3 regions of the Barnesiella sp. An22 genome follow, and region 1 is predicted to be linked to each of the others. Evidence: riboswitches for the same ligand, from Rfam matches in the RefSeq annotation. Region 1 holds a riboswitch; each other region holds the start of a gene.
The links. Region 1 has a riboswitch for cobalamin ahead of ABGT88_RS02570 (leucine-rich repeat protein). Riboswitches for the same ligand answer to the same signal wherever they lie in the genome.
Positions count from the first base shown of each region.

Region 2: it holds a riboswitch for cobalamin, as region 1 does, so the genes downstream of both, ABGT88_RS06005 (DUF5074 domain-containing protein) here and ABGT88_RS02570 (leucine-rich repeat protein) in region 1, are expected to answer to the same signal.
Region 3: it holds a riboswitch for cobalamin, as region 1 does, so the genes downstream of both, ABGT88_RS06535 (hypothetical protein) here and ABGT88_RS02570 (leucine-rich repeat protein) in region 1, are expected to answer to the same signal.

Region 1 covers NZ_OZ007014.1:621,428-632,134, forward strand. Annotated here, with positions in the region: gene ABGT88_RS02555 (TonB-dependent receptor domain-containing protein) at 1-870, shown strand, start outside; gene ABGT88_RS02560 (YncE family protein) at 870-2,036, shown strand; gene ABGT88_RS02565 (cell surface protein) at 2,043-3,248, shown strand; cobalamin riboswitch at 3,280-3,470, shown strand; gene ABGT88_RS02570 (leucine-rich repeat protein) at 3,615-7,283, shown strand; gene ABGT88_RS02575 (DUF5074 domain-containing protein) at 7,363-9,543, shown strand; gene ABGT88_RS02580 (DUF4465 domain-containing protein) at 9,570-10,532, shown strand.
Region 2 covers NZ_OZ007014.1:1,491,457-1,502,523, forward strand. Annotated here, with positions in the region: gene ABGT88_RS06000 (LamG-like jellyroll fold domain-containing protein) at 1-2,194, shown strand, start outside; cobalamin riboswitch at 2,420-2,616, shown strand; gene ABGT88_RS06005 (DUF5074 domain-containing protein) at 2,874-4,331, shown strand; gene ABGT88_RS06010 (DUF5074 domain-containing protein) at 4,356-5,630, shown strand; gene ABGT88_RS06015 (hypothetical protein) at 5,942-6,283, shown strand; gene ABGT88_RS06020 (transposase) at 6,342-7,262, shown strand; tRNA gene ABGT88_RS06025 (tRNA-His) at 7,409-7,485, opposite strand; tRNA gene ABGT88_RS06030 (tRNA-Asp) at 7,524-7,600, opposite strand; gene ABGT88_RS06035 (carbohydrate binding domain-containing protein) at 7,920-10,202, opposite strand; gene ABGT88_RS06040 (AraC family transcriptional regulator) at 10,582-11,067, opposite strand, start outside.
Region 3 covers NZ_OZ007014.1:1,637,647-1,648,713, reverse strand. Annotated here, with positions in the region: gene ABGT88_RS06550 (DUF418 domain-containing protein) at 1-412, shown strand, start outside; gene ppdK (pyruvate, phosphate dikinase) at 662-3,376, shown strand; gene ABGT88_RS06540 (alkaline phosphatase) at 3,759-5,135, shown strand; cobalamin riboswitch at 5,227-5,432, shown strand; gene ABGT88_RS06535 (hypothetical protein) at 5,573-6,664, shown strand; gene ABGT88_RS06530 (threonine/serine exporter ThrE family protein) at 7,221-7,988, shown strand; gene ABGT88_RS06525 (threonine/serine exporter family protein) at 7,985-8,506, shown strand; gene ABGT88_RS06520 (sulfatase) at 8,676-10,241, shown strand; gene ABGT88_RS06515 (outer membrane beta-barrel family protein) at 10,285-11,067, shown strand, end outside.

The sequences.
Region 1 (10,707 bases):
TCGGCCGCTACCGCCTTCTCGCTGGCCGACCGGCTGAAGATGCAGGCCAGCGTGCTGGCTACGCTGGTCGACGAGACGGCCGAGGGGCAGACCAAGGCTCCCAACAAGAGCAAGGTGACACCCGCCGTCTTCCTCTCGTACCAGCCGCTCAAGCGATACAACTGGGTGCTGCGAGCCTTCTACAAGCAGATATACCGCATGCCCACCTTCAACGACCTCTATTACACCGATATGGGCAACTCGGCCCTGAAGCCCGAGAGTGCCACCCAGTACAACGTGGGCTTTACCTATGCCGTGGCACCCAAGACGGGATTCCTCTCGGGATTCCATACCGGTGTGGATGCCTATTACAATCTGGTGAAGGACAAGATTGTCGCCTATCCCAAGGGGCAGCAGTTCCGCTGGACCATGCTCAACCTGGGGAAGGTCGACATCCGGGGTGTCGACGTGCAGGCCACGGCCACCTTCCGTCTGCCGCTCGAAATCGGGCTGATGACCAAGGTGCAGTATACCTATCAGGAGGCCATCGACATCACCAACCCCAGCGACAACTACTACCGCGACCAGATACCCTATATCCCCTGGCACAGCGGCTCGGCCATTCTGGGGCTCACCTACAAGGATTGGGGCCTCAACTACAGCTTTGTCTACGTGGGCGAGCGGTACAACCAGCAGGAGAATATCGAGTATAACTATGTGCAGCCGTGGTACACGAGCGACATATCGCTGGTGAAGTCGTTCAAAATCAAAGCTGTGAATCTGAAAGTGACGGCCGAGGTCAACAACCTGTTCGACCAGGCCTACGACGTAGTGCTCAATTTCCCCATGCCGATGCGTAACTATCGGTTTGGCATAGCTATCGAATTATGATGAGAGGCAGAATTTTACATATAATTATCGGGATGATGCTGGCGATGCTGGTATCGATGACCTCGTGCCGGGAGGACGATGTGATTGTCCTCACCGAATACGAGTCGTTGCCGATGCTCGACCGTGAGTCGCCCTTTGCCGGGCTCTATCTGCTCAACGAGGGCAACATGGGGTCGAACAAGTGTACGCTCGACTTTGTCGACTTCGAGCAGGGGCAGTATGCCCGCAACCTCTATGCCGAGCGTAATCCCAATGTGGTGAAAGAGTTGGGCGACGTGGGGAACGACATAGAGATATACGGCTCCAAACTCTATGCCGTTATCAACTGCTCGCACAAGGTCGAGGTGCTCGACGCCCGCACCTGCAAGCGGCTGGGGCAGGTCGACATACCCAACTGCCGCTACGTCGCTTTCGACGGCGGCTATGCCTATGTGTCGTCCTATGTGGGGCCGGTGGGCATCGACCCCAACGCACAGCTGGGCGCCGTCTTCCAGGTCGACACGGCCACCCTCGAGGTGACGGCCGAGGTGACGGTAGGCTATCAGCCTGACGAGCTGGTGGTGCAGGACGGCCTCATCTATGTGGCCAATTCGGGCGGATACCGCAAGCCCAACTACGACTATACGGTCTCGGTAGTCGACATCGCCACGATGACACAGATACGCAAGATTCCCGTGGGGATAAACCTGCATCGCATCCGGGCCGATCGCTACGGCAAGTTGTGGGTATCGTCGCGGGGCGACTACAAGTCGGTGCCTTCGCGCCTCTTCGTGCTGGAGAAAGACAAGCGCACCGGCCGCATGGAGGTGAGCGACACGCTCGACATTCCGTGCAGCGAGATGGAGATATGCGGCGATTCGCTCTATCTGTACAGTGTGGCCTGGAACGATGCGTCGCAGGAGAACAGCGTGACCTACGGCATTGTCGATGTGCGCACCGGCGAGGTGGTGTCCGACAGCTTTATCAAGGACGGCACCGAGGCCGATATCGAGATTCCCTACGGGGTGAAGGTAAACCCCGAGAACGGCGACATCTACGTGACCGATGCCAAGAACTATGTGTCGAGCGGAAACCTGCTGTGCTATGGCCGCGACGGGAAGCTCAAGTGGAAGGTGCGTACCGGCGACATACCGGCGCACATGGCTTTTTTGAAGAAAACAAACTAACAGGATATGAAACGGATATTGTACTTTTTGTCGATCGTGTGGCTTGGTTTCCTGGCCGCTTGTCAGTCCGATTCCCCGGCCATGATTTCGCTGGGACTCGACGATACCTATGTGGTGGAACGCATGAAGAGCCTCACGCTTCACCCCGAGTTCAGCGGGGAGCGCTATGAGTGGAAGCTCTCCTACGAGTCGACGGCGGCCGATTCGCTCGTGGCCACCACCCGCGACTATACCTTTGTCGCCGCTGAGGCCGGCACCTACTGGTTGAGGTTGAACATCTACGATGCGACCAATCCAATCGAACACCTCATGCAGATTGTCGTGTATGACGAGGAGGTGGCCTACAGCCCCTATATTACCCGCGTGTATGAATACCGTCCCGCACCCGGGCAGTTTGTCAACGAGCTGCCCCGCTACACCGAGGGCGATACCGAGGAGACCATGCGGCAGAAGGCCGAGGATTGCCTCGCCTACAATGCCGGTACTATGGTGACCTTGGGTGGCTATGGCGGCTACATTGTCGTAGGGTTCGACCATACGATTGTCAACCGTCCCGGCGAATACGACTTCAAGGTCTTGGGCAATGCCTTCTACTCCACGGGCAAACCCACTGCCGCATCGGGCGGCAGCAGCGAGCCCGGTATCGTGATGGTATCGGTCGATGTCAACGGCAACGGCCTCCCCGATGACGAGTGGTACGAACTGGCCGGCAGCGAGTATCAGAAGCCGTCGACGATAAAGAACTACGAGATTACCTACTACCGCCCCGATGAGGCCAAGACGCCGGTGCCCGGTACCGATACCAGCGTGACCGACTCGACCTATGTGCGCTGGACCGACAACCAGGGCGGGACCGGCTACGTGTCGAAGGTCGTTTTCCACAAGCAATCCTATTACCCGCAGTGGCTCTCCGACGAGACGCTCACGTTCGAGGGCACCCGCTTGCCCGACAATGCCATCGACGAGAGCGGCGACGGCTCCTATTATGTGCTCTATGCCTACGACTGGGGGTATGCCGACAACCACCCCAACGACAGCGAGAAGTCTAACTTCAATATCGATTGGGCGGTCGATGCCGAGGGTAATCCCGTGCATTTGCAGGGCATCGACTTTATCAAGATCTATACCGGTGTCAATCAGTTCAACGGCTGGTTGGGCGAGTGCTCGACCGAGGTGGCCGGAGTGACCGATTTGCACATCGAGGAAAAGTAAGAAAAAGAGAGATAGAATAGTAAGAATAAAATAGCGTATAGTGCGCACCGGTTCGGCCCGTTGAAGGCCGATTAAAAGGGAATCGGGTGTGAGTCCCGAACAGTCCCGCTGCTGTGAACTCCATCGAAAAGGAGCCGAGAGACAAGCCACTGATCCGTGCGATTGGGAAGGCCTCGGCTGTCGGAGTGAGTCAGAAGACCTGCCGTGCGTATTGTCCCGATAGCTTGCGAGGTATGAGCTGTGGCAAAAAACGATTCCGGGCCGGCAGGCCGGAGGCGGTTCTATGGGCAGGGGTAAACCATATCTTGCAAGTATTGAAATGGCAAAAACGATTGTTCAATTTTAATACTTAAAGATTTAACCGAAATGAAAAAGATTTATGTTTTCATGCTTTTGCTGTTTGCGGTGATGCAGTTGCCGGCACAGGTACTTGTGCAGGGGCGGCCGCACCCTACCGCCGTGCAGCAGGTATCGCCTCGGGCTATTGCCGATGGAACCTTCACGATGGAAATGATTGAAAACTGGACCGGCGAGGGCGCCAACCGGGCGGCTCTGGCGGTGCAGTGGAATGTCGACGGCGAGGAGAGTGCCCTGGTGTGGGGCTTCCGCTGGGACGGCGAGGCTACCGGCGCCACCATGATTACGGCCATTGCGGCAGCCGACCCGCGGTTTGTCATTGCCTCGGAGTCGGGCACGGCGTTCGGCAGCACGGTCTCGGGCTTAGGCTACGATGTGAACAAGAGCGGCGATTTTGCCATCGTCAAGGATGGTGAGGTGCGGCAGGCCAACGAGTTGGGATTGATACCCATGTCGGGCTACTCCTACGACGGGTGGAGCTGTACCGACCCCGAGGACTATTGGCAGTCGGGGTGGTATCAGGGCTACTGGTCGTACTGGACGAAGTCGGCCGATAGCGATTCGTGGTATTACAGCAACATGGGAATCTCGGGCCGTAAGCTCACCGACGGGTGTTGGGACGGTTGGAATTTCTCGGCCGGCATGCAGTCGTATGACTGGAAACCGCTGGCCGCTGCCGCCAAGAACGGGCTCACCGAACCCTCGATAAAGAGTCAGCCCGAGAGCCTGGTGGTGTCGCCGGGCGAGCCGGCCGCTTTTGTGCCGGTATTCCGGGGCGACAGCCTCACCTATCAGTGGTATAAGGACAAGGTCGCCATCGAAGGGGCCGTGAAGGCTGTCTACTCGATAGCGTCGGCTACGACGGCCGATGCCGGCAGCTACTATTGTGTGGCCGGAAACCGGCTGGGCTCGGTATCGACCGACCCGGTCACCCTCACCGTGGGCGAAAAGGCCGTGGTGGCCATGCCGGGCGAGGCTCCCCACACGGCAGTCATCATGTATGACGACTCGTATGCAACCTTTTCGGGCACCTTGACCATACCCGCCACGGTCGAGCTCGATGGCCAATCCTGTACGGTGACCGCCATCGGCGACATGGCTTTCATGGGGTGTACCAAACTGACTTCGATAGAGCTCCCCGCCACGGTGCAGACGATAGGCGAGGGGGCTTTCTACGGCTGTACGGGGCTGACCGCCGTGGAGCTGCCCGAGTCGGCCGCCACGATTGGTGCCGAAGCCTTCGGCGGTTGTACGGCACTGACTACGCTCACGACAAACGAAAATCTCAAGACTCTGGGACGCTCGGCCTTTGCCGGCTGTACGGCTTTGACCGCCGTAGCGTTGCCCGACGGTCTGACTACCATAGAGGCTCTGGCCTTCAACGGCTGTGCCAAACTGGCTTCGGCCTCGCTGGGCCATTCGCTCACGCAGGTAGGCGATTCGGCCTTTTACGGCTGCTCGGCTCTGGCTGCGGTGGAGCTTCCGGCTACGGTGACACGGGTGGGCGATTATGCCTGTTACGGTTGCAGTGCCTTGCAGAGCCTGACCCTGTCCGGGCAATCGGCTTTGCGCGAAATCGGGAAATATGCCTTTGCCGAGACGGCCATCGCCTCGGTGTCGCTGCCCGACGGGGTGACCTCGCTGGGTAGCCATGCCTTCAGCAAGTGCGCTTCGCTCACGACCGTATCGTTGGGCAACGGCCTCACGACTGTCGGCGACTATGCCTTTGCCGACTGCAAGAAGCTGACGTCGCTCACGCTGGGCAACCGGCTCACCGCCATCGGCGACCGCGCTTTCGACAGTGCCGGCCTCACCTCGCTGGTATTGCCCGCTACGGTGCAGACGATAGGGGAGTGGAGTTTCTTCAACTGTCCGCTCACGACCCTTACCCTCAACGACGGGTTGCAGTCGATTGGCAGCCGTGCCTTCTATGGAGCGGCGATACAGACCCTCGATATTCCCAACAGTGTCACCATGCTGGGCACCTATACCTTCAGTAACTGCAAGAAGCTGGAGACCCTCACCGTGGGGAACGGCATCACCAAGATTGGCGACTATGCCTTCAACTCCTGTACGATGCTGTCGCAGATTGCCTGCCCCTCGGTGACCGAGATAGGGGCCAGTGCCTTCAAAGGGTGTTCGGCGTTGAAGTCGTTGCCCTTGAGCGACCGGATTGTGACGCTGGGAGCCTCGGCCTTCTCGGGCTGTACGGGCATTACCGAGTTGACGGTGCCCAACAGCATCACCTCGATAGGTTCCTACGCCTTTGAAAAGTGTACGGCATTGACCTCGGCCACGCTCGGCACGGGCATTGCTGCGGTACCCGACTATGCCTTCAGCGGCTGTACGGCTCTGGAGTCGGTGGTATTGCCCGCCAACATTACGGCGATAGGGAAATATGCCTTCCAGAACAGCGGCCTCAGCCAACTGCCCCTGACCGAGCAGATTGTCGAAATAAGGGAGTATGCCTTCAAAGGGTGTGCGAAGTTGACCGAGGTCGATATTCCCGACCGGGTGACCATGTTGGGCGGCTATGTGTTCAGAGAGTGTACCGGCCTGCGTACGGCACGCATCGGCGGTGGGGTAACTTCAGTTCCCGACTATGCCTTCTACGGCTGTACGGTGCTCGACTCGGTGGTGCTCTCCGACAAGATTGTCGAAATTGCCGACTACGCCTTCTACAACTGCCGCGGGTTGAAACGATTGCCCGATGCTCCCGGAGTGACCACCTTCGGCCGCTCGGCCTTCTACGGTTGCACGGGGCTGGAATCGGCTCAATTTTCCGATAAGGTGACCACGCTGGGTTCGGCCCTCTTCTCGGGCTGTACTTCGCTCACCTCGATTGTGGTGCCCGACGGGGTAACTTCGTTGGGAGCCTCGGCCTTCTACGGTTGTTCGGCCCTGCAGTCGGCCGAGCTGGGTACCGGCGTGAAGGCGCTCGAATCGAACCTCTTCAAAAACAATACCTCGCTCACCCGGGTGGTGGCCAACGGTGCCATCGCTTCGGTAGCAAACTATACCTTTGGCGGCTGTTCGGCTCTTGAGAGCCTCTACATCAACAGCGCGCTCCCCTCGGGGGCCAGCTCGAACACCTTCGACAAGGTGCCCGAGAGCTGTAAAATCTATGTGCCGGCCGAGTCGTGCGGCGATTATGCCGAGGCCAACTACTGGAAGGCCTTCGACATACAGCCCTGGCTCACCCAACTCTCCATCGTATCGACCGCTCCCGAGATGACGCTCGACGGTGGCGAGTTGCTCGAAATCGACGGAAAGACAACCACCTTTGCCATCACCTTCAATCGCAGCCTCGTGGAGGCCGATGCCGTTACGGTCCGCCTGAAACAGGGCGATACCGAGCTTGCCGGGCAGACCTTCTCGCTCTCGAGCGAAGGGGCCGTGCTTACGCTCGTGCGTGAGGGCGAGGAGCTCCCGGCCGGCGACTATACGCTGGTGCTGACCACCTCGACGGCGACGCTCCGAATCTCCTTCCGGGTGGCTACTCCCACCGGCATCGAGGGTGTCGGGGCCGACAAGGTGGTGCTGACACGCGAATACTATTCGGTCGACGGCAAGCGGTTGCCCGCTCCCGTGCCGGGTATCAATCTGGTGAAGGTCGTGTATGACGACCATTCGGTAGAGGTTTTGAAAGTGTTTGTAAATACCGACCTCAGACGCTGAGCGACCGAGGTCATGGCATAGAGGGCAACCTCCCGGGGCTCGGCTCCGGGAGGTCCCCTCAAAAAAAGAGATAGAAGAGATGAAACGCTATGTACTCCTTTTGACCGCCTGGGCGAGCAGCCTGTTTGCGCTCGTCGGGGCCTACCCGCTGGCCGATATTGCCAGTTGGACCGGCGAGGGCGATACCGAGGTGGCGCTGGTGATTGCCTGGAACGACGGACGGTCGCCCGAGGCGCTGGCCTGGGGCTATCGGGGTACCGTCGAGACTACCGTCATTGCTATGCTCAACGAGGTGGTGAAGGCCGACCCGCGGCTCTTTTCGCTCACTCGCCGTCAAGGCGGATATACGGTCGACGGCCTCGGCTTCGACCTGAACGGCGAGAATACCGTCGCGCTCGTTGTGGGCGGCAACAGCACCTATCCCAAATACCAGACTTCGGGTCTCTTCACCTCGACTCCCGGCAACTACAACCGCTGGACCTGTACCGATGAGGAGGACCACTGGAATTCGCCTTCGGAGGCCGAGCCCGGGGTGTGGCGCTGTCTCGAACAACAGCCCGACGGCACTACGGTCGAGGCCGATGTAAATGCCACCCGTCTGCAAGCCGGCGCTACCTATCTGTTTCTCTACGAGAAGGCCGACGGCAGTCGCCCCGACTATACCGGGGCCGTGGCGGTGGAGCCCTACGAACAGGCCCCCGTCGATTACACGCAGGGCCTCTTTCTGGTCAATGAGGATTGGTATGGCTGGGACAACGGTACGGTCAACTTCCTCACGTCCGACGGACGTTGGGTCTATCGGGCTTTCCGGCGGGAGAATCCCGGCGAAACGCTGGGGGTGACCACACAGTATGGCGCCATCTATGGCGGGCGTTTCTTTTTTGTCTCGAAGCAGGCCAGCAGTACGGCCGATGCCTCGACCGGCGGTCGTCTGGCCGTAGCCGATGCCCTCACCCTGAAGAGGGTGGCCGCCTTCGACGAGATAGGGGGCGACGGACGGGCCTTTGTGGGCGTGGATGAACACACGGCTTACATAGGGACCTCGTCGGGTATCACCCGCTTCGACCTGGAGTCGATGAGCCTGGGCGAAGAGATTGCCGGGACCGGTGGCGAGGGCGGCCTCTATGCCGGACAGATCGGTGCCATGGTGCGGGCCGGCGGCTATGTGTTTGCCGCCAAGCAGGCGGTGGGTGTGCTGGTAATCGATGCCACAACCCACACGTTGCACACCACGATCGACCTGCCTACCATCTCGACCCTGACGCTGGGACGCGACGGTGGCGTGTGGGCCGCCGATGCCACGTCGCTCGTGCGCATCGATGTGGCTACACTCGAGACCCGAAGCCGCCTCTTGCCCGACGATTGCCGGGTATCCAGCACCTGGGGCGCGTGGAATGCGGGCAGTTTGTGTGCGGCATATCGAAATAATTTTCTTTATTTTGCAAACGAAAAAGGAAACCAAATTGCACGTTATCATATTCCGACCGACGAATTGGATGCCGACTTCTTCACCCTGCCCGACCAGGACAAGGCCTATGTGCAGCAGTTCCAGGGTGCCGGCCTGCGGGTAGACCCTCGAAACGACCGCCTGATTGTGACGGCGACCCAGAGCGGATACCTGTCGCACTACATGAACAACTGGGTGCACGTGGTCGACGGCCTCTCGGGCGAGCTGCTCGGTACGGTAGAGCTCGAGCCCTACTACTGGTTCCCGGCCCTGCCGGTATTTCCCGACAACGAGGCGCCCGTCATCGCTCTTCCCGACCGGCTGTCGATAGGCCGTGAGCCGGTAAAAATCTCGTTGCTCGAAGCAGTGACCGATGCCGACAATCTGTCGGCCTCCATTGTGTCGGCCGTCGAGGTCGAGGATTCCTCGGTTGCTACGGCCCGCATCTCGGGCTATGACCTCACGGTGAGCGGCGTGAGCATAGGGGATACCCGCTTGACCCTCACGGTCAACTCGAACGGGAAAAAGGCGACCCGCACCGTCGATGTGCAGGTGACCGAGGCGAGCGGTATCGACGAGGCGATGTGTACTGCCGTCGAGGCCTGGCCCAACCCGGTGCACGACCGGCTTACGATTGTAGCCGTCGACGGTTCGGTATTCGGGCTGGTCGACCTGCGGGGCATACCCGTTTGCCGGGGTGTCGTCTCGGGTGGAAAAGCGGCCGTCGACCTGTCGTCCATTGCGCCGGGCATCTATGTGCTGACCGTCCAAAATGGCGGTAGCGTGAAAAATATGCGAATTGTAAAACGATAGTTATCAACCAATTAAATCATATAGCAATGAAGAAAATTTTACTTGCGTTGGCTGTTCTTTTGAGCGGCATGGCTTCGGCCGAAAACATTGTGTTGGATTTGTCTACCCCCAATGAACCTATTAATTATGACAAAGATGGCTTGTGGACCGAGGTCTTTAATGATGAAGCCAAGGTGAAATCCCAAGAGTTTACGTTTGCACACAGGTCGCCCTTTCCCGAGTATTCTTGCGGATTCTTTGCCAGTAAGATGACCACCATTTTAGCTTCGGCCGATTATGACGACCAATATGGGTGTATGGCCAAAGGGGGAGTAGCCGGTGAAGGTACTCCCTATCTGGGCGCATATTGGGAAACCAGTAATGAAACCGAAGACTGGAAATCGTGTGAAGTAAAGATTTCGTCTCCTCATTATGCCGTAGGTTGCTATGTGTGCAACAGTCCCTATTCCTATTATGTAATGAAAAACGGGAATAATTATGCCGCTAAATTTGAACAAGGTTCCTGGTTCAAGTTGGTAGCTCATGGCCTTGACGGGAATAGAGACGAAATAGGAACGGTTGAATATTATCTGGCCGATTACTGTTCGGAAAACTCCGACGAGTGGAAACTCAACGACTCGTGGGAATGGGTCGACCTGAGCTCACTGGGCAAGGTGTCTTCGATTTATTTCACGATGGAGTCGAGCGATACGGGCGAATGGGGCATGAATACACCCGGCTATTTCTGTCTCGATAAACTCACGGTGTCGACCGAACCTTCGTCGGTCGAAGAGCCTACGGTAGCTGCCGTTAAAGCCTACTACAATCGCGCCGATGGTGCCGTGCGCATAGAGTCAGCCGAGCCGGTAGAGGCTGCCGTATACAACATGAACGGTGCTTTGGTGCTGAATCAGCATGTAGAGGGTACGGCTGCAATCGACATGAGCGCTTGTCCTTCGGGCGTATATGTAGTGCGCTGTGGCGATTATAGCGTGAAGATTGTAAAATAAACACCTAACGGAATAGCAAATTTGAGTAAAGCGTAGCGAACAGACTGAAAAAGCGTTCGTTACGCTATATTTTTCTCTTGTTCAAAAGCCAAGAAGAGACAGAATATGGACAAACGCAGCAAAAGTTCAGTTACTTTATCATTACCCGTGCGATGATGCAAATTTCTTGCGAAAC
Region 2 (11,067 bases), 870 kb from region 1:
TGCCGCCTTAAGGTTCGACGGCTATACCTCGCGGGTAGATGCCCGTCTGGACAATATCCTGGCTGCCGATGCCACGCAAATGACCGTCTCGGTATGGGTGGCCCTCCCGTGCTATCCCATTATCCAAATCGATACCGATACGTCGGAGAAGACCCCCATCGTCACCTGTCTCGACCGGGACAGCAAGACGGGCTTCGGTTTCTACCTCGGCTTTAACGGCAAGTACAGTTTCGAGACCTACATCGGCGGTTGGCCGGTAAGTATCGAGGCGAGCACGCCGCTCCCCACGTATAGCTGGAACAACCTGGTGGCCGTAATCGACTGCGACAACCGGTCGATCAAGCTCTACAACAACGGGGTGGAGGTAGGCTCGAGCCGGGCCAACGGTTCTGTCTCGTTTGCCGCCGGTTCGTTTTACATGGGGCAGGGCTCCGAGTCCCGCCTGTCGGGCCCCTTCGAGCTGATGTCGTTCAACGGACTGATTGACGATATTTCGATTTGGAACGAGGCCAAGTCGCTGGACGAGATACAGACCTGGCAACCCGAGCATGAGCCCGACCTCGATATACCGGCCTCGCGCTTTGCCGACGATTTGCTGCGTCCGCGTTTCCACGGTATGCCTGCCGCCGGGTGGACCAACGAATGCCACGGCATGTATTATGCCGACGGCCGCTACCACCTCTTCTTCCAGAAGAATGCCGACGGCCCCTACATGGCCCGCTTGCATTGGGGACATATCTCGAGCGAAAACCTCTATGACTGGCGGGAGGAGAAGATTGCCCTGGCTCCCGGCGACGCCTACGACATCAAGGGGTGCTGGAGCGGCTGTCTCTTTGCCGACGATGAGGTGACGGGCGGAGAGCCCAACATCCTCTATACGGCCGTAGATTATGCCAAGGCCACGATTGCGCAGGCCACGCCTGTCGCCGACAACCTGAACGAGTGGAGCAAGTTGCCCGGCAACCCCATTATCGGTGGTCGCCCCAGCGGACTCTCCGACGATTTCCGCGACCCCTATTTCTTCCGCAACGGCGACAACGCCTACATCATTGTGGGCTCTTCGAAGAATGGGGTAGGCACAACCACTCTGCATCGCTACAACCCGCTCACCGGCATGTGGAGCAACGACGGCGACCTCTTCTTCACGGGCTCGTCGGCTGCCGAAGCCGGTACCTTCTGGGAGATGCCCAACATCACCCCGATGCCCGACGGCCGATGGCTGTTCACCGTCACGCCGCTCAACACATCGCAAGGTGTTCACACCTTGTACTGGACGGGCTCGATTGCCGCCGATGGAAAGTTTGTGCCCGATGCCGATTCTTCGCAACCGCGTCTGGTCGAGCTGAACTCCCGCGACGGCTTCGGTCTCTTGTCGCCCACCATCTATCGGCACAACGACAAGGTGATTTCCCTGGGCATTGTCCCCGACAAGTTGTCGTCGGTCTCCAACTGGAACCTGGGTTGGGCTCACTGCTATTCGTTGCCTCGCGAGTGGTCTATTGCTGAGGACGGCTCGCTGTCGCAGAAACCTTATGAGGGGTTGACCGGGTTACGCACCACGACCACCTTTACCCGCACGGGGTTCGACCTGAACGGTACTCTCGACCTCTCGCCTGTGAGCGGACGCTCGGTCGAGATATGCGGCACATTCGAGGTGGGTGCCTCCGACTTCGGTTTCCACATCTTCAAGAGCGGCAGTGCCGAGGCCGTTGTTTCGTACACTCCGGCAACGGGTGAACTCGTGGCCGACTTCAGCGCCCTGCCTCGGTTGACCAACGACGCCGGCGTATACGACGGTGTCTATCGTTGCATCTTGCCCGAGCGTCCGGCCGTGGGGAGTGAGCTGAAGATAAATATCTTTATCGACCACTCCATCCTCGACATCTTCGTGAACGACAAGTGGGCTACCTCCATCCGTGTCTTCCCCACCGAAGCCGATGCCAACGGCATCGAAGCCTTTGCCTCGGCCACGACCCGGGTAAAGGAGCTGAATGCCTGGATACTCGAGGGGCAATCGGCGAGTTCGGGCATCGAGTCTGTGGTCTCCGACCGTGTGGATTCGGGAAGTGCCCGTGTCGATGTCTTCAATTTGCAAGGCATGAAGGTGCGGGCCAACGTACCTCGGGAGGTTGCTGCCGAGAATCTGCCGAACGGTTTCTACATTATCGGCGGCCAGAAGGTTCTGGTAAGATAAGTTTGGCAGTATAGAAAAAAATGGAGCCGGTGTAGGAGAGAACCGGCAAAACTTCTTCAGAGAAACTCATGAGCGCATACAGCCGCATCTCGGCTATATGCGCTCATGCTTTTTTTGTGGGGGGAGTGTGTTGTCAAGACCGCTGAGGATAAAGACTATAAGCTGCACCATATACAATCTGTTTGAAGTAGGAAGCAAAAAGTTATCTTTCTCCAGAAAAAAATACTAATTTTGCAGCCGATTGGTTCCAAAAGGTCCGCCGGGCCTCGAGGATTAAAAGGGAATCGGGTGAAAATCCCGGACAGTCCCGCTGCTGTGAAGCTCCGCCAACCGCTCGAATTCTATACGCCACTGATTGCAATATCGGGAAGGCCTCGAGTGGGGAGTCAGTCAGAAGACCTGCCGTCAGTTTTTGTTTTTAATCGAGCCCGTGGACAGGACGGTTAAATGTACGACGTAAATGCTATATACTTTTTTCAGGCTTTTCGAGCCATTCATAACCCGTGTCGGGGTACTGTGTAAACCTGTTGGGGCATCTGCCCGGGAACAGGCAGGCACGACGCGTTGCCGTCTTGACAATATGGCAACGGCCGGGCTTGCCGTCTCTTCTCCGGCCCGGGACCTTGTTTTGCAAATTTTCAACAACTTGTTAAATAATAGATTTTTATCCAAAAGTAGAATGATGAAAGTAAGAAAGATGTGGGGCGTGCTGCTGGTAGCGGTAGCTCTGATTATGGGCAGTTGCTCGAAAGAGAGTGAAGAACCGATGCCCGACCCGAAGTTTGAGTGGACAACGGCTGTTGCAACCGATGTGCCGGTGTTTGTGGTTCCCGATACCCAAGTAGAGATTGCCTATGCGGCAGAGCATGTGCAGTCGGTCAAGACCGAATCGCTGCCCGCCGGGTGGAGTGCAACGGTCGACCAGGATGCCCGGAAAATCGAAATCTCGGCCACGGCCGATGCCGAAACAAAAGCTACGCTCACCGTCACGGTAGCGGGCGCAGGCGGGAAGAACCTTTCGCAAAAGGTGGAGCTGTATTGTCTGAATGCCTTTGACGACCCGGCCGGGGTCTTTGTGCTCAACGAGGGGAACATGACTACCGAGAACGGCTCGCTCACCTGGATTTCGCCCGAGGGGTATGTGGTGGCCGATGCCTACAAGACGGTCAACGGTACCGAGCTGGGCAACGTGGCACAGGACATGGCGTTCTGTAACGGCAAGGTCTATATCATCTCGCAGAATGGCAACAAGAACCCCAACGGCACGGTGTTCGAAAACGACGGCATGCTGGTGGTGGCCGATGCCCACACCTTGAAGCGTACGGCCGCCTACACGACCGACGACCTGCAGGGGCTCGACTGGCCCACGCATATCGCCGTGCTCGACGAGCAGCATCTCTATATCCGCGACAACGCCGGTATCTACCGTTTCGACCCCACGGCCAAGTCGCTGACCTTCGTGACCGGTTCGGACGGTGCGCCGAAGAGCCGCTTCGTGACGATGGGAGGCAAGGCCTACACCTTCAAGTCGGGCTATTTGAGCAAGATTCTCGAGCTCTCGACCGAGAGCGATGCCGTGACGTCGATTTCGTTCCCGTACAGCATCCCCTGCATGATCAACCGTGTGCTGGGCATTCAGGGCGCCGACGACGGCCGGATGTGGGTGATGACCTCTACCTCGACGACCGTAGGCTCGGGACAGATTGCCATCGGCAAGTTCAACCTGTCGGACCGCTCGATGATTCAGCGCCGCATAGGCGTTGAACCGGCCGTGGGTTCGTCGGGCGAGGCCTTCGCCGCCTATGGCAACAACCTCTACTATGCCGATGGGGTGACGGTCTACTGTCTGCCTTTCGACGAGAGCGAAGATCTCAAGGCCGACTCGGGTCTCGAGGCCGAGCAATGGATGGTCGACCTCTCTGCTCTGGACAAGAACGCCGGCATCCGTTACAACGGACTGGGCGTGCACCCCAAGTCGGGACGTGTCTACATCAATACCCTCAAGTCGTATGCCCTCTTCGGGCAGAACCAGATCTGGGGATTCGACTTTGCCACCAGCACCGAGGCTCCGGCCGTCAAATACGAAAACTATACCCACTTCCCCGCCGGCTTCTATTTCCCGGCCGGTCGTCAGTAATCTGTAAGAAATATGTTTTGCGCAATGAATAACAGATGGATTGCAGCCCTCGTGCTGACGGGGGCCATGGTTGCGGCGGGCGGTTGCTCGTCCGACCCCGAACTTGTAGGTAACGGTGGTAATACGGGCGGTGGCGGCACTAATCCGCCCACGGCTCTCGGCGGATATGCTTCGCCCGACGGAGTGTTGATTCTCAACCAGGGAGCCCCGCGTCTGGAGAACGGCTCGGTCACCTGGATTTCGCCCGAGGGGCAGGTCGAGCAGAATGTCTACCGTACCGTCAACGGTTCGGCCTGCGGCAATACGTCGCAAGATCTCTACCTCTATGGAAACAAGATTTACATCATGAGCAACAATACCGAGGTGCCCGATTTGGGAAACAGCGAGCCGGGCGACGGGACTATCGTCATTGTCGATGCCGAGACCTTCCGCCGCGAGAAGGTATTCCATTTCAAGGACCTGAAGTTTCATAAACCCGAGGGCTCGCTCGAGGTGGTCGACTCGTTGCCGCTGGTCACGCCGCTCGAGAATCTGGCCGTTATCGACGAGCATAACCTCTTTCTGGCCGACGGACAGGGCATGTTCCGCCTCGATACCGAGACCGGCGAGTTGACTCTCGTGGAGGGTGGATACCACTTCGGCAACCAGGGGAATACAATCGAGACCGTTGTGGGCACACGCGGCATGACCGTCATCGGCGATCACCTCTATTGTTCCGGCGGGGGATTCTGGACCAATACCCAGCTCTTCGAGTTCACGAAAGACAGCAACAAGTTGACCCGTTCGCTCGACCTTTCGGGCGAATTTATCAGCGGTATCTGTCGCACGGGCGACCACGAAATCGTGGTGGCTACCTGCGGCCGCTCGGGCAGCCTGAAAAGTTATCTCACCTTTGTCGACACCGAGACCATGAGCGTCATACTCGAGAAACCCATCAGTGCCGACATCTCGGCCGAGTTTATGAACTCGTCGGGCGTGACGCTGGCTGGCGACTACCTCTACTTTGCCGCCGGTACCTTGACGGTGAGCCGCATCTCGCTCAAGACGTGGAAAATCGAGGAGTATATCCAGGTGAAAAACGATGCTCCGCAAGCCGAGTATCTGACCTGCAACGTTGTAGCCGACCCGAACAAGAATCTGCTCTATGTATCGGTATCGAACGACCTGAACGAGGCCCGGATTTCCGACGGGAATATCCTCGTCTACGATTGCAGCGGCGATGAGCCGAAGCTGGTGATGAATCTCGAAAACAAGGGCAGTTATCCGGTGAACATCTATCCGATGTCGAAGTTCTATTGAGCCATCTGTCCGAGATAAAGAGATAAGGTTTATCTAATTGTAGAGTCTGTAAACAGGCCGTTCTCAGAATTTTTGAGGGCGGCCTGTTTTGGTGTTAATCCTTGCTGCGTTCTGACTTTGCGAATCCCACGTTTTTTTACGCCTATTCTCCAAAAGTCCTTTTTTTTAAAATCGTTAAACTGTGTGGTTATCCCCACCGATTTTCTACTGCTCCTAAAATTTATGCTTAATCTCACGAAGGATCAACGTAAAAACCTGAGGAGTAAACCGTATAAAATCGTATCTTTGCGAACAATGAATCAGCAACAGATATGGAAAGCAACGGCTATCGTCTCCTTCTTCCCGAAGGGACATTGGATTATTTTATCATCTCGGATGTAAAGGAAAGCAGTACGGAAATAGTAATATATCTGGAAGAGAAAAATGAAGTTCCTGAAGAACATTCAAAAATGAAAGTGGAAAGCAAGGGATTTTATGATCCTGTAGTGGTTCAGGACTTTCCGGTTCGTGGCAAGAAACTTTTCCTGAATATCCGCCGGCGCAGATGGATTGTGAAGGAAGATGGCCGTTATGTAAGCCGCAACTGGAAGCTGGTTGCAGAAGGGAGCCGTATGACGCAAGAATTTGCGTCTTTTTTAAAAGAACTATATTGATACACTTCCGGTAAGCTGCAAGCTTTTGGGATTCCTCTTCGGCGTGGACGGAGATCTTCTGGAGCGTCAGTACCGCAACCACTTGAGCGGTTACAAGAGCTGGGACCAGCTCCCCCATGCCGAAAAATGGATTCTTTTCGAGAAGAATATCGGTCCGTATGTGGGAATTGATGAGGTCAACCTTTCACAGGGAGAACTCTACACAATCCTGATAAACAAGGAGAGAAGAGGAGGATTGGGAAGTATCATTGCCATCATAAAGGGTACCGATGTAAGGATCGTCACATCCGTCCTGCTGAAGCTCTCCAGACGCAGGCGGTTTCAGGTCAGGGAGATAACCCTCGATATGGCTCCGAACATGGAGCAGACGGCACGAATCTGCTTCCCTGCCGCACGCCGTGTCACAGACCGCTTCCATGTCCAGAAACTGGCTTATGAAGAGGTTCAGGAAATGAGAGTGAAGGCACGCTGGGAAGCCCTGGATGAGGAATCCATACAGATAGCACATGCCAAAGCTTGCGGGAAAATCTATCATGCTCCGGTATTCGAGAACGGGGATTCGAGAAAGCAGCTGCTGGCAAGAAGCATCTATCTTCTCTATAAGAAGGAATCTTTATGGACCGAATCACAGCGTGTACGAGCCAAAATCCTCTTCAGAGAATATCCCGAGATAAAGAAGGCCTACTATCTTTCCATGAGACTCGGGCTGATATATCACCAGTGCAAGCATAAGGATACCGCATTGACAAGACTTGCCAGATGGTATGACGAGGTGGACAAATCGGGCTTCCTGGCTTTTGGCAGAGTGGCAAGATCCATACAGACACATTATCTGGAAATCATTAACTTCTTTGAGAGGCGTTCCACAAACGCGGCTTCTGAATCCTTCAATGCCAAAATAAAGAGCTTCCGTTCGCAGTTCAGAGGAGTAAAGGATAAGGCGTTCTTCTTGTTCAGACTAGCTAAAATTTATGCTTAATCTTATGAATCCCTCAGGTTTTTACGTTGATCCCTCACGAATCCCTCAGTTTTTTACGTTGCTCCCCTTATCCCTCTACTGCCCCGGTTTTACAAAGGAGTGGGTAAAACAAAAGGAGCGAGGACTTTTTGTTCTCGCTCCTTTTGTGGGGTGCTAGATGGGACTCGAACCCACGACCCTCGGAACCACAATCCGATGCTCTAACCAACTGAGCTACAGGCACCATGTTCTGTTTTCGTAAAGGAGTCATCCTCGCTTTACTGGCGGTGCGGACGGGACTCGAACCCGCGACCCCATGCGTGACAGGCATGTATTCTAACCAGCTGAACTACCGCACCATTTTGGTTTTGCGACGGCAAAGATAGGGCATTTTTTCTTTCTACACAACATATCGGGCAAGAATTTTTTCAAAAAAAATCGAGTGCCGTTTTATCTTTCAAGGAAACAAATAGTTACCTGTTTGTTGGCCTGGCTGTTTTTTTTTGAAAAACTTTTTGCGGGGGTACCTGCGGGGAGGGTAGGGATGGTTGTGATGCTCGTCGAGCCCTTTTAAAAGAGCGGCCCCGGCGTGGAACTGGTCGCGCGCCGGGGCCGGATAGGGTTATCGGGAGCGATACCGGGCTCCTCGGGGGGAGCCGCAGTATCTCCTTTTACACTTTAGCGGAGTACAATCTTGTGGGTCGTTTTACCGGCTGTTGTCGTTACCTGGAGGATATAGACACCCCGGGGCAATTCGGGGGTCTGTATCGTTTCGCCTTCGGCCGCAAATTGGCCTGTCAGTACACCCGCAATCGAATAGAGAGCCGCGTGTTGCAGCCCTTCGGCCTGGATGTGGAGGCGTTGTCCCGTCTGGACGATGGTGACGGGCTGGCTGTGGGTATCGTCGATACCCGAGGCCGACTTGACGAGAACCGACAGGGGGATATACTTGTCGGCTGCACCACGCGAGGCGAGCTTCACATAGGCTTCGTGCACGCCCAGATTGTTGCTGTTGAACGATACGGTGAACGAGCCGCCCGTAGTGGGGAGCGATTGGGTCGAGAGCTTGAATTTGCTCGGGTTGGCTCCGCCGAGCGACAGCTTGATGGGCTCGGTCAGATTCTTGGTGGAGACGGTGATTTTCCCGCTCACCTGGTCTTTGCCCTGAGCCGCTATCATCGACACGTGGGTCGAGTCGCTGGTCATCTCGGGCAGGTCGGTACGGCCCCAGCCAATATCGTCGATGTAGTAGGTCACGGCGTTTTCATTGCCCCAGCGGCCGGTATATTTGAAGGCCATGAAGAAGACGTCGCTGATGTTCTGTCCCTCCAGATTGACATGGAGCTCGTTCCATTCGCCGTTTTGGTCGGGCGATGCGGGTATGCCTACCTCCAGCGGTTGGAAGAATACGGGCGTGTTGGGTATCGTGTCGATGTAGTAGAGCTCGAGTTTGGTGGGGCAGTTCTCAAAGATGTTTTCGCCCATGACGCGGAAGGTAAAGGTCTTCCCGGCCGTCTTGTAGCTCAGCGGCGGGGTTACAATCCACATCTCTACCTGGTCGTCGCTTTGTTCCTGATATACGTAGCCCGAGGCCTTGGCCATCTTTTCGCCGTCGATTTCGTATCCCCACCAGGGGCGGTTCCCTTCGCGGGTCACATTCTGCCAGCCTTCGAGTTGCAGGTTTTCGTTCTTGACGGCACTGTCGAAGGTTTCGAACAGTTGTTCGCGCGGGTTGCTCATGTCCCAGTTGAAGTTCCGTACCAGCGGCTCTTCGACGGGGGTATCGCCAGCGGTAGCCGTACCGTTGAGGTCGACAACGAGCTCTTTGCCCTCGAGAGTGGTAAAGTGAATCTTCGAGTGGAACTTACCGGCCTGTTTGGGGGCGAAGGTAAAGACTACGGTGTTGGGGATGTTCTTGACAAAGAGGGTGCTCGATATGCTGAAGGCTGCCCCTTCGATATGTTCGATCGAGGCGCGCACATAGTCGATGCAGTTCTGGCTGTTGAGGGTAGCCGTTACGGTGCTCTTCTCGTCGACCTTGGCGGTGAAGGCCGGGATGGTGGCCGGTTCGATCGAGATCGAGGGCGGGTTGTTGGGGTCGATGCAGTAGCCCTTCAGCTGGAAGGTCTGCGTGAGCTCGTAGTGGCCGGCGCTCTCGATGGTGACCGTGGCCGTGTGGCGGCCGATAACCGTGGGGTTGTAGGTGAAGACTACGGCTTGCGAGGGCTCGGTGGTCGATTGTACCGAAGCGCTGAAGTGCTTGGCGTCCTTACCCGTGAGGGTGATGGTCACCGGCTTGTCGAGGTTGGCCTGGGTGATGGTGACGGTGGGGTAGTCGACCGACTTGTTGAGTTGGGTCGACAGCTCGGTAAAGGTGGTGGGCGATACCGTTAGGGTAGGTTCGGTGGGGACGGGTGCACTGCCTTCGGTCTTCTGGAAGCTGAAGTCGTCGAACAGCACAGAGGCATTCTTGGCCACCATCACGTTGAAGTAGAAACGGGTAGCCCCTTCGGGGAAGGTCGTTTCGACGGTTTTTTCGGTCCAGGAGTCGGCGGTGAAGAAGTCGGTTTTCAGCTTGTCGCTGTCGTGTTCGAGCTCACCGTCGCGCGGCGATTCCCAATAGCAGTTCAGTTTGACGTCGCTGCCGTTTTGCGAAGTCAGCACCTTGTACTTGATACGCAGGCGGTAGGTGGCTCCCGGCTCGAAGTTGCCGGCAATCTCTTGGCTCAAATAGCTTTCGTCTCGCGTAGCTTTGGTAACTTTCAGGGCCTGTTCACCCTCGACCTTGTCGGTAGATTCTACATCCACGGTGATTCCTGTGGCACTCCATTCGTCGAAGGTGGTTCCAAGGAAGAAGTTGGGAGAGGAGTCTTCGAATCCCGGGTTGGATAACATCTCGTCGGCTGCAAAAGTGCTGGTAGCCAGCAGCCACAGGGGGAGGAGTAATAGTAATTTTTTCATAAAAAAAAGTGAGTTAAAGGTAGGGAAGAACCCGACGTCAAGGCCCCTCCATACGGTTAGAAATTAGAATATGGATGATTTTTATCGGATGGTATGTGTTGGGGTGAAACCGCTGTTTTTTACGGAATACATATCCCCTTGGGTCGAGTAGATTTTTTGCATAAAAAGTGAGTTATACGATTAACTATTCTATATATTTTCTCTTGGGGGGATAAATATAGAATACACTTTTACGAAAAACATAAAAGCATATATTCTTTTTATTGTTTTTTAACAGGTTGGTTTAACCTATTTTTAGCAATGTGAAAAAGATTTTCAGAAGGGGCTTCTGCTGTGACATGCTTTGTTAAGTTTCTGTAAAATAGATTGTTGTTTGTGCCTATGATTTTACGCTTCGGTTTCGGTATCGCAGAGGCGACAGTCCGGCATTGGTCTTAAAGAACTTGCCGAAGGCCGATTGGTCCGAAAAATTCAGTTCATCGGCAATGGCTTGTATGGTGCGGTCGGTGTGTCGCAGCAGGCGGCACGCCTCAGCATAGAGCAGCCCGTTGATAAAGTAGCCGGCCGTCTTGTGGGTGGTCTGGCGAATGATGCGCGAGAGGTAAGAGGGCGATATGGAGAGGCTGCGGGCGTAAAAGTCGATGGTGTGCTCGCGCTTGTAGTGGCGGGTGAGCAGCGTGATGAATTGCTGGAACAGCCGCTCGGGGTGGGAGAGTGGAGTAGCCGCATCGGTCCGATGGGCAATCCGCTCGAGCACTTGCAGCATCACGACGTGCAGCAGGTGTTGCAGCCTGTTACCCTGGTAGGGCCCCGGTGTAACGATGTGGCGGGCGAGCTGCCGCAGGTCGTCGGCCAGATTTTGAGC
Region 3 (11,067 bases), 1.0 Mb from region 1:
TTCGATGAACGCCCATCCCTGGGGGCTCTCCATCCACAGCCTGCTCTACTTCGTGAGCGTCTATCCCATGGCATTTGCCTACGCCTCGGGGTTTGGTCTGCTCTATCTCGCACGCCCCCGTCTGAAGGCATTCACCTGGCTGGCCGCACCGGGACGCATGGCCTTGAGCAACTACATAGGGCAGTCGCTGGCGGGCATGTTCATCTTCTACGGCATCGGGCTGGGACTGGGCTCCACCATCAGTCTGGCCACGACCGAGCTGATTGTACTGGTCGTGTTTGTCGTGCAGCAGGCCTTCAGCCGCATGTGGCTGAACACCTTCCGGTTCGGGCCGCTCGAGTGGATCTGGCGCATGCTCACCTATGGCCACTGGATAGCCTGCCGCAAACCCCGGTCGGGCGTGGAACCTTAGAAGCTCCACGCTATCCGAATGAGCCAGACTGTTAAAAAACAGGATATACCGCATCGATTCCACCCCTCGGACCTTCTGCCCGAGACCGTAATACAAATAAAAAATACATAGCGTTAAAATTTGTAGCAAAATATTTTTGTTGTTTGCGCGAATCCTATATTTTTGCATAATGTTTTATGCCGGTTTACCAATCGGGTCATGAAGCCGGACACGAAAACAATTATATAAATATCATATACTTATTTATCTATGAAAAGAGTTTATACTTTTGGCAACGGTAAAGCAGAAGGCCGTGCCGACATGAAAAACCTGCTGGGAGGCAAAGGCGCCAACTTGGCAGAGATGAATCTCATCGGTGTTCCTGTACCCCCGGGATTCACCATCACCACCGAGGTTTGTACAACATATACTCAACAAGGGCGTGAAGCCGTCGTTAAGGAGATCCAAAACGACGTAGAGCAAGCCATCGCCCACATCGAAAGCCTCACCGGCACGAAGTTCGGCGACGCCACCAACCCGCTGTTGGTATCGGTTCGTTCGGGTGCCCGCGTCTCCATGCCGGGTATGATGGATACCGTGCTCAACCTGGGTATGAACGACGAGGCCGTAGAAGCCATCGCCAAGAAATCGGGCAATCCCCGTTTCGCTTGGGACTCGTACCGTCGTTTCGTACAGATGTATGGCGACGTGGTATTGGGCATGAAACCCAAGACCAAAGAAGACATCGACCCCTTCGAAGAGGTGATGGACAAGGTGAAAGAGGCCAAAGGCATCAAGAGCGACACCGAGCTGCAGGTCGAAGACCTCAAAGAGCTGGTTCGCCTCTTCAAAGCCGCTGTCAAGGAAAACACCGGCAAAGACTTCCCCACCTCGCCCTGGGAGCAACTGTGGGGTGCCATCTGCGCCGTATTCGATAGCTGGATGAACGAACGCGCCATCCTCTACCGCCGCATGAACCAGATCCCCGAAGAGTGGGGTACGGCCGTGAACGTACAGGCCATGGTATTCGGCAACATGGGCAACACGTCGGCTACCGGTGTAGCCTTCACCCGCGACGCCGCTACCGGCGAAGACATCTTCAACGGCGAATACCTCATCAACGCACAAGGCGAGGATGTGGTTGCCGGTGTACGCACACCCCAGCAAATCACCCTCGAAGGCTCTCGCCGCTGGGCTGCCCTGCAAGGCATCAGCGAAGAGGAGCGTGCCAGCAAATACCCCTCGCTCGAGGAGTCGATGCCCGAGTGCGCCAAAGACCTCATCGAGACCCAACAGAAACTCGAAGACTACTTCAAGGATATGCAAGACCTCGAGTTTACCATCCAGGATGGCAAACTGTGGTTGCTCCAAACCCGTAACGGCAAACGCACCGGTGCCGCCATGGTAAAAATCGCCATGGACATGCTGCGTGCCGGCATCATCGACGAGAAGACCGCTCTGAAACGCATGGAAGCTCAGAAGCTCGACGAGCTGCTGCACCCTGTATTCGACAAAGACGCCGTAAAACGCGTGAAAGTCGTGGCTAAAGGTCTGCCCGCATCGCCGGGTGCCGCTACCGGCCAAATCGTATTCTTTGCCGACGATGCCGAAGCCTGGGCCGAGAAACGTAAAAAAGTGATTATGGTCCGTATCGAAACCTCGCCCGAAGACCTGCGCGGTATGAACGTGGCTCAAGGTATCCTCACCGCCCGCGGTGGTATGACCTCGCACGCTGCCGTTGTGGCCCGCGGTATGGGTAAATGCTGCGTATCGGGTGCCGGCGAAATCAAGGTCGACTACAAGGCCCGCACCGTAGAGATGGCCGGCAAGGTATACAAAGAGGGCGACTGGATTTCGTTGAACGGTTCGACCGGCGAAGTATACGACGGACAAGTTCCCACCGTCGATGCCGACATGAGCGGCGACTTTGCTGCCATCATGAACCTGGCCGACAAATATACCAAAGTAGACGTTCGCACCAACGCCGATACGCCGCGCGATGCAGCCGTAGCCCGCAAGTTCGGTGCCCGCGGTATCGGTCTGTGCCGTACCGAGCACATGTTCTTCGAAGGCGACCGCATCAAAGCCATGCGCGAAATGATTCTTTCGAAAGATGAAGAAGGCCGTCGCCACGCCCTCGACAAACTGTTGCCCATGCAACGCGGCGACTTCGAAGGCATCTTCGAAGCCATGGACGGTCTGGGCGTAACGATCCGTCTGCTCGATCCCCCCTTGCACGAGTTCGTACCCCATCAACTCGCTACGCAGAAAGAACTGGCCGAAGAGATGGGCATGAGCATCGAAGAGGTAAAACTCGCCTGCGACTCGCTGGCCGAGTTCAACCCCATGCTGGGACACCGTGGCTGCCGTCTGGGTTGCACCTATCCCGAAATCACCGAGATGCAGGCCCGCGCCATCATCGAGGCCGCCCTCAACGTGAAAGCCCGCGGTATCGACGTTCACCCCGAAATCATGGTACCTCTCGTAGGTGTGGTTGAGGAGTTGAGAATGCAGGCCGATGTCATCAACCGCGTAGCCGCTCAGGTATTCGAAGAGCGCGGCGATACGGTAGCCTACAAGGTAGGTACGATGATCGAGGTACCCCGTGCCGCCGTTACGGCCGACCAGATTGCCGAGGTAGCCGACTTCTTCTCGTTCGGTACGAACGACCTCACGCAGATGACCTTCGGTTACTCGCGCGACGATGCCGGCAAGTTCCTCAAGATCTACAAAGAGAAAGGTATCCTCAAAACCGACCCGTTCGAAGTGCTCGACCAGAAAGGCGTGGGCCAACTCGTTCGCATGGGTGTAGAGAAAGGCCGTTCGACCAAACCGACCCTCAAGGTAGGTATCTGCGGTGAGCACGGTGGCGAACCCTCGTCGGTTAAGTTCTGCGCCAAACTGGGCATGAACTACGTATCGTGCAGCCCCTACCGCGTGCCCATCGCCCGCGTAGCTGCCGCCCAAGCTGCCATCGAAGATTAAGCGATTGCAAATTCTATTCCTTAATAAAAGAGCCATGCCGGTATAGGCATGGCTCTTTCTGTATTCGACAGCCCCGCCCCCGATAACTTCTGGATACCGCGTCGCAGCGCGGTATGACAAGGATGTCACCCCGCCCCCCCGATGCGGGGTCCACTGAACAAGGAACAAAGGGTAATTCCCGACGAACTGGACTCCGCGTCGAGTGCGGAATGACACGAGCTACCAACGACACTTGAATGCCACGGCAGGTACAAGAATTTGAAACACCATTGTCACAGAGATTTCACAGAATCGGCCAAGCGGGAGACGGGGGCTTTCGCTACTTTTGCTGGAGTGAAACGGGCGGGGGCATCTGCAACCTCCACCCATAAACGCGACAGGTATGACAAGAAGATGGTTTCCCCTGCTCTTGGGGCTGGCGATGGCCACCGTGTGGGCGGCACAGGCTGCCGGGCCCAAGTATGTGTTTTACATCATCGGCGACGGCATGGGTGTGAACGAGGTGAATGCTACCGAACTCTTTTATGGCGAGCTGGCCGGCCGGCAAGGACCGGAGCGGCTGCTCTTCTCGCAATTCCCCCACTCGGCTTTCGTGAATACCGGCTCGGCCAGCAGCGACATTACCGACTCGGCTGCGGCGGGCACGGCTCTGGCTTGCGGAGTGAAGACCCGGAACAAGATGGTGGGGGTCGATGCCGACAGTGTACCGGTATACAGCATAGCGGTGAAGGCTCAACAGCAGGGGGCAGCTGTGGGTATCGTGACCAGCAGCGAAATCGACGATGCCACGCCGGGGGCCTTCTATGCCCACCAGGTGAACCGCAACAACCGCTACGAGGTGGGGCTCGACCTGCTGGCGACGGGGTTCGACTTCTACGCCGGCAACCGATTCAAGCAACCGTCGCTCCCCGGCAGGGAATCGCTCTACGACCTGCTGCCCAAGCGGGGATATGTGCTGGCTACCAGTGTAGACGATTACCAACGCAAGGCCCAGAAGGCCGGGAAGATGGTGCTGTTTCCCGAGCGAAGCATCACCTATGCCATAGACCGCCAGCCCGGCGACATGCGGCTGGCCGACCTCACCCGCTGCGCCGTGGATTTCCTGTCGCGCAACGAGCGGGGCTTCTTCCTGATGATCGAGGGGGCTCAGATCGATTGGGCGGGACACACGCGCGACGGGGCTACCGACCTGCGCGAGGTGAAAGACCTGGAGGAGTCGGTACAGATTGCCTGTGACTTTTACCGGGCTCACCCCGACGAAACCCTTATCATTGTTACGGCCGACCACGAAACGGGTGGTGTGGTACTGGGCACGGGCGAATATGCCCTCAACCTGCAGGCGCTCCAGTACCAGACGATGAGCGGCTCGACCTTCACCCGGCAGATTGCCGACTGGCGACGGGCTGGAGAACCGGTTTCGTGGGAGAGGGTGAAAACGGCTCTGTCGCAGGCCTTCGGCTTCTGGTCGCACCTCACCCTTACGGCCGAACAGGAGGCCCGCCTCAAACGGGTATACGAGGAGACCTTGCTCAACCCCTCGGACACATTGGTACAGTCGCTCTACGAGGCCAACGAACCGATGACCGAAACGGCCAAACAAATCATCAACGAGATAGCCCGCATCGCCTGGACCTGCGGCTCGCACACGGCCGGCTATGTGCCCCTCTATGCCATAGGAGCGGGTGCCGAAAAGTTTGGCGGAACCATCGACAACACCGATATTCCCCGAATCGTTTCCGAGATTTTCGGATATAAATAAATAGCTAATCTTCAGAGTAATACAAAAGACACAGTCTCTTTTGTGTAAGATTTTTTTAGAAAAACATTGTGAAATTAGGACAAAGGATATAACTTTGCCCCCCGTAATCGGTTTGCCCCGTCCGAATCGGCCGAGGCAATGAAAAGGGAATCGGGTGCAAATCCCGAACAGGCCCGCTGCTGTGAGTTTCGTATGAGTTTTCAGACAAATACTGCAATGCCACTAATCCAGACTCGATTGGGAAGGCGTCTGAGAGGGAGACAAGTCAGAAGACCTGCCGATTGCGTAGAAACAACTGTTGCCGGCTCCGTGGACCGAGCCGCCGGTCGAAAGAAAATTTTTCGGAAAAAAGAGATTTTTTGCTTGAGCAATAGGAGTAGGCGTCGCGTGGGCGACTCTATTCCGCCATTCAGTATTTAACTAAAAAAGAAAAGATTATGGCAAGAAAAATTCCTTTTAGTGTAGATATAACGGGGAGCTTCGTATACTCCGAGCCCCTCGTCGAAGCCCGCAAACTGTATCACGACGGGGTGTGGAGTTCGGCCAAGCTGCACGAAATCGAAGATAAAGAGATTTATCGCATTGTCGAGAAGTGCAAAGAGATAGGGCTGAAGTGTGTAACCGACGGCGACTACAAGTCGACCAACTATCTCGACTTTTTCCACCACCTGGAGAATATCACGAAACAGGAACCGGCTCAACCCGAAGAGGTGAAGGAGTCGGTTATCTCGGGCAAAATCGGATTTGACAACGCCTACCCCTCCACGCCGAAGGTGACCCAGCGCTTCACCTACCTGACGGGTATCATCGGGGGCGACATGTATGCCAAGGTGCTGCTCCCCTCGCCTGCTACGCTGCTGGCCGAGCTGCTCCGCCCCGAGAACCGCTACAATACCGGGCGCTACTACCCCGATATGGATTTGCTCGTGCACGACATCGCCCAAACTTACCAGACGGTCATCAACGAGTTTTACGACATGGGGTGCCGATTCCTGCAACTGAGCGACTACGCCTGGAACCTGGCCGGCAACAGCGACCTCGAGCAGGTGGCCCAGGCCGCACACATCGACCTGCTTTCGCTGGTGGCTACCTCGGCCAAACTCACCGAGGCTTGTCTGGCTCAGAAACCCGACGACATGTGCATCTCGCTGCAGTTCCACGAGAAGTGGTGGCGCGTGGGCGACAAGGAGAAGACGGCCGAGCTGCTGCTCTCGACCCGGGCCGATGCCATTGCACTCGACTTCGGCGACCGCGAAAACGAGAACATCGACCTCTCCATGCTCAACTACTGCCAGGGCAAAGAGGTGATTCTGGGATTGATTTCGACCTCGAGCCTGCAACCCATATCGACCAGCAGCATCACGCTGCACATCGAGAATGCAGCTCGTCTGCTCCCGCTCGAGTCGCTCCACCTGAGCAGCCAGGGCGACTTCCGCGACAACGAGGGCAACAGCATCGTCTCGGAACAGATGATGTGGAGCAAAATCGTAACGATGAAAAATATTGCGAAGAGCGTTTGGGGCGAATAAATCGTTCGCCTGAACGACTACTCCCGACCTGTGAGCCGATAGTCGATGCGGTCAACATGCACCGGCTATCGGTTCTCTCTTTCCAATCTCTATCTTGAAAGAAGAGAATGGGCGGCCCGGGCACCGTCAAATGTCGAAAACTTCGTTTTCCATTTGCCACTGCTCTCGCCTTTCACTATCTTTCCAGAAGAAAGGAGGCGGCTCGGCTCTGTCAAATGTCGAAAACTTCGTTTTCCATTTGCCACTGCTCTCGCCTTTCACTATCTTTCCAGAAGAAAGGAGGCGGCTCGGCTCTGTCAAATGTCGAAAACTTCGTTTTCCATTTGCCACTGCTCTCGCCTTTCACTATCTTTCCAGAAGAAAGGAGGCGGCTCGGCTCTGTCAAATGTCGAAAACTTCGTTTTCCATTTGCCACTGCTCTCGCCTTTCACTATCTTTCCAGAAGAAAGGAGGCGGCTCGGCTCTGTCAAATGTCGAAAACTTCGTTTTCCATTTGCCACTGCTCTCGCCTTTCACTATCTTTGCACGCTGAAACATTGGTCAATACTACAATAAGGTGAACAACGTACACGAAGAACTGAAATCGGTATCGCAATTCCTCACGGAATATGCAACCTGTTTGATGGCATCGGGCGTACATACCTCGCGTATCGTGCGCAACACGGCCCGTATAGCCGAGTCGTTTGGGTTCGAAGCCCACATGACACTCTTTCACAAAACCATCAGCATGACCTTGCGAAGCAAGGACAACGCCCACGTATACAGCACGGTGAGTACCGCGAAATCGGGGGCAATCAATTTTGAATTCAACTCCGAATTGAGCGCCCTCAGCTGGGAAGCCTACGACAACCACCTCCCGCTCGACACGCTGTGGGAGAAATTCCACGCCATCACGAGCAAACCTCGCATGAACCCGTGGACGGTGTGGATTCTGGTAGGCTTTGCCAATGCCTCGTTCTGCCGGCTCTTCAACGGCGACTGGATAGCGGTAGCCGCCGTATTTGTGGCTACGCTCGTGGGATTCCGCATCAAACAGATATTGCACTTCAACCACTATTTCGTATTCACCATATCGGCATTTGTCGCATCGCTCATCGCCTCGATTACCATGTGGCAGCACTGGGGCACCACCCCCGACATCGCTATCGGTGCCAGCGTGCTCTACCTCATACCGGGCGTCCCCTTGATTAACGGGATTATCGATATTATCGAAGGTCATGTGCTGGCCGGCACCGCCCGACTCATCAACGCCCTGCTGTTGATTGTCTGCATCGCCTTCGGTATGGGTATCACTCTTTTAATGATGGGAGGGAAACTGTTATGATCGACTGGCAAATATTAGGCTCGGTCATTGCCGACGCCATCGGAGCTGCCATTGCAGCCATAGGCTTCGCCGTTATCTCCAACCCGCCCCGCCGGGCCATTCTGTATGCAGCATTACTGGCGGCCGTAGGTCACAGCATCCGGTTCGTACTGCTGAAATATGCAGGCCTCGACCTGGCTTCGGCCTCGTTTATCGCTGCCTTCTCGATAGGTATGCTCAGCCTGGTTGCGGGATACCGCATCTTCTGCCCGGCCACAGTGCTGTACATACCGGCCCTGCTCCCGATGATTCCCGGTATGTATGCCTACCGCACGGTGTTCTCGCTCATCAAGTTCCTGCAAAGCAGCGGAAACGACAACGAGGCCATACACTACCTGCTCGAGATTTTCAAGAACGGTATCACCACAGCTTCGGTAATCTTCTCGCTGGGCGTAGGTGCCACCATACCCATATTCATATTTTACAAACGGGCCTTCAGCATGACCCGGGCAGCCAACCGCCCGCAGCGGAAAGCCTGACCCGCCCGATACGACACGATACAAATGCCCGCTCCCCCTTCGGTCCACCGCTCGAGGAGTGGGCATTAACATGTTTTATGGAGCGAGAGTCCTGAATAATCGAGATTTTCGTTATCATTGTAATCATTTTCGGTCTTCCCGAGAAAACTCATATAATACCAAGCACAACATGAAAAAGAATTTTTCCCTGAAAAGCACCCTGCTGCTGGCTTCGCTTGCCGGCACCGGTCTCATACAAGCACAACAACAGCCCAACATCGTTCTGTTTCTGGTCGACGATATGGGCTGGCAAGATACATCGGTTCCGTTTTACTCCGAGTCAACTCCCCTGAACAACCGCTACCGTACCCCCAACATGGAGCGGTTGGCCCACATGGGGGTGAAGTTTACCGAGGCTTACGCCTGTGCCATCTCGTCGCCCACGCGGTGCAGCCTGATGTCGGGCATGAATGTGGCCCGTCACCGGGTGACCAACTGGACCCTGAACTACGACCAGAAGACCGACGCCTCGAGCGACGTGATTCAACTGCCCGAGTGGAACTACAACGGCATACAACCGGCACACACGACCCTGACCGCCGACCTGAAAAACTCGACCCGTATCACCTCGTTCCCCCAGATTCTGCACCAGAACGGCTACTACACGATACACTGCGGCAAGGCGCACTTCGGCGCCAAGGGTACATCGGGGGCCGACCCCTCGACCATGGGTTTCGACGTGAACATCGGCGGCGGGGCCAACGGGGCACCGGGCAGCTATCTGGGCACGCGTAACTTCGGCCAAGGCTCGCCCTTCGAAGTGTTGGGCCTGGAGAAATACCACGGGCAGAATATATTCCTCACCGAAGCACTCACACGCGAAGCCATCGAGGCCCTGAAACAGCCGATAAGCCGGCAGCAACCTTTCTACCTCTACATGTCGCACTATGCCGTGCACTCGCCCTACGACGACGATGCCCGATTCAGCGACTACTACCGCAACCGCTACGATATCCAACTCGATGCCCCCCTCAACGAAAACGAGGCCCGATATGCCGCACTGGTCGAGGGCATGGACAAGAGCCTGGGCGACCTGCTCGACTTTCTCGAAAGCCAGCCCGAGGTGGCAGCCAATACCATCGTCCTCTTCATGTCGGACAACGGCGGACAGGGGCTGAACAACGTACGCCAGGGCCGTGAAAACCGCGACCAGAACTACCCGGCACGTGCCGGCAAGGGGTCGGCCTTCATGGGTGGCGTGCGCGAGCCGATGATGGTCTACTGGCCCGGCGTGACCAAGGCCGGCAGCGTGTGCGACCAACGGGTAATGATCGAGGACTTCTTCCCCACGATTCTCGAGATGGCCGGTGTGAAGGAGTACTCGACCGTACAGACGACCGACGGCGTGAGCTTTGCCGACGTGTTGCGCAACCCTTCGACCCGTCACGAGCGCAGCATCGTGTGGCACTTCCCCAACCTGTGGGGCGAAACCCAGAATACCGAGGAGGGCTACGGAGCCTACTCGTCGATTCTGAAAGGCGACTATCACCTCATCTACCATTGGGAAACGCAGCAACGCCGCCTCTACAACGTGCGTGCAGATATAGGCGAGCAGCACGACCTGGCTCTCGAGCAACCCGCGATTGCCGAAGCTCTGGCCCGGGAACTGACCGACTACCTGAAATCGACCGACGCCCAACGCCCGACCTACATCGCTACGGGCGAAGCCTGCCCCTACCCCGACGGCTCGAAATAAATCACTTGGTGACATGTGATTACATACGATACAATAGGACATTATGAATCTCATAAAGACAACATTCTGCCTGATTATTCTCATTTGCAGTTCAATCCCTGTCTGGAGTCAAACAACAGGAAAAATAGTAGATACCGACCGGCAGCCGGTGGAGGGTGCAACCGTCGTCATGCAGCTGCCCGATTCGACCTACCTGGGCGCAGCCATCTCTGCAGCCGACGGTACATTCAGCCTTGAACCCATGGCAGACCGCTATCTGCTCATCGTCCAGCATCTGTTTTATCAGTCCCAGGTGGTAAAGGGTCAGACGCGTGACGCCGGCATCATCGTACTGGAGCCGAAAGAGCATAGCCTGGCCGAAGTGGTTGTCGAGGGAGAACGCCCTTTGGTAACCGTGGAACAGGGTAAACTGAGTTATGATATTTCGGCCATCTCAAAAAAGCATATCGTCAACAATGCTTACGAGGCTATCTGCAAGCTGCCGGGAGTACAGGACCGGAGCGGCAAGCTCTCACTGATCGGGGCAAAAGATGTGACGGTAATCCTCAACGGCAAGGCCAGTACCCTGACCCAGGAACAGCTGATTGAAATGTTGAAGAATACCTCTGCCTCGCAGGTTCAGACGGCCGAAGTGATGTATAACACGCCGCCCGAATATCATGTGCGCGGTGCCGCCATCAATATCGTGACGGCCAAGGCTGCCGACAATACGCTCCAAAGCGAACTCTCGGCGACTTACAGCAACCAGTATTTCGGCAGTTACAGCGGCAATGTAAACTTTCTGTTGACAAAAGGCAAGTCGTCGCTGAATGTCTCATACAACCCC